Regions from separate parts of the Streptomyces sp. T12 genome, predicted to be linked through region 2. Evidence: riboswitches for the same ligand, from Rfam matches in the RefSeq annotation. Region 2 holds a riboswitch; the other holds the start of a gene.

Region 1 (2,391 bases), 5.9 Mb from region 2:
CAGGCGTGGCTGTTGGGGTGGCCCGTCGGGCGGTGGTGTCGGCAGTTGTGCCTGCTGGGGTGGCTGTCGTGGGGTGGTGTCCGCGGATATGGCTGTTGGGGTGGCCCGTCGGGCCGTGGTGCCGGTAGCTGTGCGTGCTGGGGTGTGTCGGTCCGCGGATATGGCTGCGGGAGGCCGTCGGGTGGTGGTGCCAGCGGCTGCGCTGGCTGGGCGCCCTGTCTGTAGGCGTGTCCGCGTGCTTGGTTTCGCGGGCGGCTCGTCCTGCAGTGGCGTTCGCAGCTGTGTGGGTGGAGAGGGCTGTTCTGTGGCTGCGGCTGCGGCTGCGGGCGCGGTGCGGTGCGGTTGGGGGAAGTAGGGGCCTGGCGTGGCTGGTCGCGGTCAGGGGTGTGGGTGTGTTGGCCGGGGGCCGTTGTCTTCTGGTGTTTCCCTGCCTGCCAGGTTGCCGAAGTCTCGGTCCGGGGGCGGGGAGGGAGGGGCCACGTCGAGGCCGTAGTGGTGGTAGAGCTGGAGTTCCTGTTCGGGGGAGAGGTGGCGGCCTACGCCGAAGTCGGGGGCGTCCTTGATCAGGGCGCGGTCGAAGGGGACGTGGAGGGTGCCCTCGACCAGTTCGCTGGGCTCCAGGGGGACGAAGGCGTCCCGGGAGAACAGGCCGGTGCGTATCGCCGCCCATTCCGGAACTCCGGTCGCGTCGTCGAGGTAGACCTCGTCGATGGTGCCGATCTTGGTGCCGCTGCGGTCGAAGGCCTTGCGGCCGATCAGGTTGCGCGGATCGATGTCGGTCTGCACGGGGCCTCCACTGGTCGCAACTCATCCGTAAGCACTACGAAAAGGCACATTGGGGAGCGCGGCCACTCGAAAGTCAGTGCGTTGACCCCGCTGGTAGGCTGGCTAGCGGCTGCTGACCCCGTGCGGGAGAGTCCTCCGGACACCATCCGGAGGCGCCGAAGGAGCAAATCCTCCCCGGAATCTCTCAGGCACACGTACCGCACGGACGAGGTCACTCTGGAAAGCAGGGCGGGTGTCGACGGCTTCCGCTCTCACCGACGGTGAAAGCCGGGCGCCCTTGGGTGACCCGGTGAAGCTCTCAGGTTGAGATGACAGAGGGGGAGGCCGTCCGGGCACCCGCGCCGTGGTGCCCCTCGAAGGTCGTGTCAGACCAGGAGGCCTCCGCAATGACCGCCCATCGCATTCCGCTCGCCGAGCTCGAGCAGGGGATCCCTTTCGAGCAGCGTCATATTGGTCCTGATCATGAGGCCAGGGCCAAGATGCTTGCCCATGTCGGGTACGGCTCGCTCGACGAGCTCACCGCCGCCGCGGTGCCGGATGTGATCAAGAACGCCGATTCCCTTGATCTGCCGGGGGCGCGTACCGAGGCCGAGGTGCTCGCCGAGCTGCGGTCGCTCGCCGACCGCAACCAGGTGCTGGACTCGATGATCGGGCTCGGGTACTACGGGACCTTCACACCGCCGGTCATCCTGCGCAATGTCATGGAGAATCCGGCTTGGTACACCGCTTACACGCCGTATCAGCCCGAGATCTCGCAGGGGCGGCTCGAAGCCCTGCTGAACTTCCAGACCATGGTCGCCGACCTCACCGGACTGCCGACCTCCGGTGCCTCGCTGCTCGACGAGGGGACGGCGGCGGCGGAGGCCATGGCCCTGTCCCGGCGTATGGGCAAGAACAAGAAGGGGCTGTTCCTGGTCGACGCGGATGTGCTGCCGCAGACCATCGCCGTGATCGAGACCCGCGCCGAGCCGACCGGTGTGGAGGTGGTCGTCGCCGATCTCAGCGACGGCATCCCGGCCGAGATCGCCTCGCGTGAGATCAATGGCGTGCTCGTGCAGTACCCCGGCGCCTCCGGTGTCGTACGGGACATCAAGCCCGTCATCGAGCAGGCCCATGAGCTCGGTGCCCTCGTCACCGTCGCCGCCGATCTGCTCGCGCTCGCGCTGCTGAGGTCGCCCGGTGAGCTCGGGGCGGACATCGCGATCGGGACGACGCAGCGGTTCGGTGTGCCGATGGGCTTCGGCGGGCCGCACGCCGGCTACATGGCCGTGCACGAGAAGTTCGCGCGCAGCCTGCCGGGGCGGCTCGTGGGTGTGTCCGTGGACGCGGACGGGAACAAGGCGTACCGGCTGGCCCTGCAGACGCGTGAGCAGCACATCCGGCGCGAGAAGGCGACCAGCAACATCTGCACCGCGCAGGTGCTGCTCGCCGTGATGGCCGGGATGTACGCCGTGTACCACGGGCCCGAGGGGCTGAAGGGCATCGCCCGGCGGACGCATCGGTACGCCTCCATCCTCGCCGCGGGCCTCACGGCAGGTGGGGTGGAGGTCGTGCACGGCTCCTACTTCGACACGCTGACCGTGCGTGTGCCTGCGAAGGCCGCCG
Region 2 (2,391 bases):
CCCAGCACCTCGATGATCCGGCCGCCCGCCGAGGGCAGGCCCATGGAGGCCGAGAGCACCTCCTCCAGTTCGTTGCCGGGCCACCCGCCGTGTGGATGGGGGTGTGCCAGTGCCGGGAAGTCCGCGGGGAGATCCGCCGGGAAGTCCATCTGCTCTCAACCGCCTGCTGTGAACCGCTGCCGTGAACCGCTGCTGTGGCTCAAAAGGCTAGCGGGTGACCACCCCGTACAGGACTCCCCCGTACAGGTCTACGGCAGCTCAGCCCGTGAAGCCGATCCGGCGCAGGACGTCCGCCGCCGCCCGGTCGATCAGTACCGCCGAGCCGCAGCCCTGGGGCAGGTGGCCCTTCTCCACCGAGTGCAGCAGGCGGGCGGCCGCCCTGCGATGGCGCAGGAAGGCATAGCGCGAGACGCCGCGGCCGCGCTCGCGCTGGCCCTCCAGAGCCGTGCCCGGGGTGACGTCGAGCAGCAGCAGATGCAGGGTGCCGCCACGGCGGCGGGCCTCGCGGGCCAGCCAGCCGCGCACCCAGGCCTGCGTACCGCAGTCGTGCACGACGACGCCCTCGCCCGAGCGCAGGGCGCGGCGCAGGCCGGTGTAGTGCGCGAGGCGGACCAGGGGGCGGTAGACGGCGTAGGGGAGGAAGCGGGGCATACGGGCGGCCCAGTGGTCCCGGGTGTCCTGGGAGTCGATGCGGGTGCCCTGCACGGCCCGCCGCATCAGCGTGGACTTGCCGCTGCCGGGCAGGCCGGTGATCACGACGAGGTCCTCGGGGGCGAAGAGCAGGGCGTGCGGGCTGTGGCCGGAGCGCTCGCGCAAGTCGCGGACCACGGGTGCGGATGTGCCGCGGGCTTCGCCGGCCGGGGCCGCGGGCTGCTTGGGCAGCGCGATGCCCGAGGTCGTGGCGTACGCCGTGGTGCGCTTCACCGTCATCGTCCTCCTCCGGGGGTCAGGAGTCCCCATCCCCACTGAGCGTAAAGAGAAGGTAATAGAGGATCTCTCGCTTTTTCGTTCGCTTCCTGCCACAAGCCGGTTACAGACGTGGCCTGCCGTTGACGCGCGGGGCGTGCAATGATGTCCGCGCCAACTGCATACCGGCCGTTTGAATCCGCGCGGGAGAGTCCCTGGCAGTGCATCGCCGGGGCGCCGAAGGAGCAAGTCCCTCCCTTGAATCTCTCAGGCCCCGTTACCGCGCGGGCGAGGCACATCTGAAAAGCGGGCCGCTCCGTCTGTCTTCGAGACGCGTGGCTCCACCCAAGGTGCAAGCCGTGACCTGGTCTTTCGCGGGTCATGGCGAACCTCTCAGGTTCCGATGACAGATGGGGAGGAACGACCTCGCCCGTCATGCCTTGGGAGACATCCGTCCGATGAGCAGTACAGAAGAACTCCGTCACACCGCGCTCGACGCCCTGCACCGCTCGCTCGGCGCGACGATGACCGACTTCGCCGGCTGGGACATGCCCCTGCGCTACGGCTCCGAGCGCGACGAGCACAACGCCGTGCGGACGAAGGCCGGGCTCTTCGACCTCTCCCACATGGGCGAGATCACCGTCACCGGCCCGCAGGCCGCCGCCTTCCTCAACCACGCCCTGGTCGGCAACATCGCCTCCGTCGGCGTCGGCCGCGCCCGCTACACCATGATCTGCCGGGCCGACGGCGGCATCCTCGACGACCTGATCGTCTACCGGCTCGCCGAGACCGAGTACATGATCGTCGCCAACGCCTCCAACGCCCAGATCGTGCTGGACGCGCTGACCGAACGGGTGGCCGGCTTCGACGCCGAGGTCCGTGACGACCGGGACGCCTACGCGCTGATCGCCGTCCAGGGCCCCGAGTCCCCGGGCATCCTGAAGTCCCTCACCGACGCCGACCTCGACGGCCTGAAGTACTACGCCGGCCTGCCCGGCACCGTCGCCGGCGTGCCCGCCCTCATCGCGCGCACCGGCTACACCGGCGAGGACGGCTTCGAGCTGTTCGTGAAGCCCGAGCACGCCGTCGAGCTGTGGCAGGCGCTGACCAAGGCGGGCGAGGGCGTCGGCCTGGTCCCCTGCGGGCTGTCCTGCCGGGACACGCTGCGCCTTGAGGCGGGCATGCCGCTGTACGGCCATGAGCTGTCGACCTCCCTGACTCCCTTCGACGCCGGGCTCGGCCGGGTGGTGAAGTTCGAGAAGGAGGGCGACTTCGTCGGGCGCGAGGCGCTGACCGAGGCTGCCTCCCGCGCCGAGTCGAACCCGCCCCGCGTGCTGGTCGGCCTGGTCGCCGAGGGGCGTCGCGTCCCGCGCGCCGGGTACCCGGTCGTCGCCGGTGGCGAGGTGATCGGCGAGGTCACCTCCGGTGCTCCCTCCCCCACGCTGGGCAAGCCGATCGCCATGGCGTACGTCGACGCGGCCCACT

Evidence for each region. Region 2 has a riboswitch for glycine ahead of gcvT (glycine cleavage system aminomethyltransferase GcvT). Riboswitches for the same ligand answer to the same signal wherever they lie in the genome.
Region 1: it holds a riboswitch for glycine, as region 2 does, so the genes downstream of both, gcvP (aminomethyl-transferring glycine dehydrogenase) here and gcvT (glycine cleavage system aminomethyltransferase GcvT) in region 2, are expected to answer to the same signal.

What each region holds. Positions count from the first base shown of each region.
Region 1 is NZ_CP117866.1:1,646,046-1,648,436, reverse strand. Features, by position in the region: gene PBV52_RS07245 (PRC-barrel domain-containing protein) at 379-786, opposite strand; glycine riboswitch at 900-996, shown strand; gene gcvP (aminomethyl-transferring glycine dehydrogenase) at 1,173-2,391, shown strand, end outside.
Region 2 is NZ_CP117866.1:7,517,255-7,519,645, reverse strand. Features, by position in the region: gene PBV52_RS33925 (enhanced serine sensitivity protein SseB) at 1-149, opposite strand, end outside; gene PBV52_RS33920 (AAA family ATPase) at 259-930, opposite strand; glycine riboswitch at 1,101-1,199, shown strand; gene gcvT (glycine cleavage system aminomethyltransferase GcvT) at 1,365-2,391, shown strand, end outside.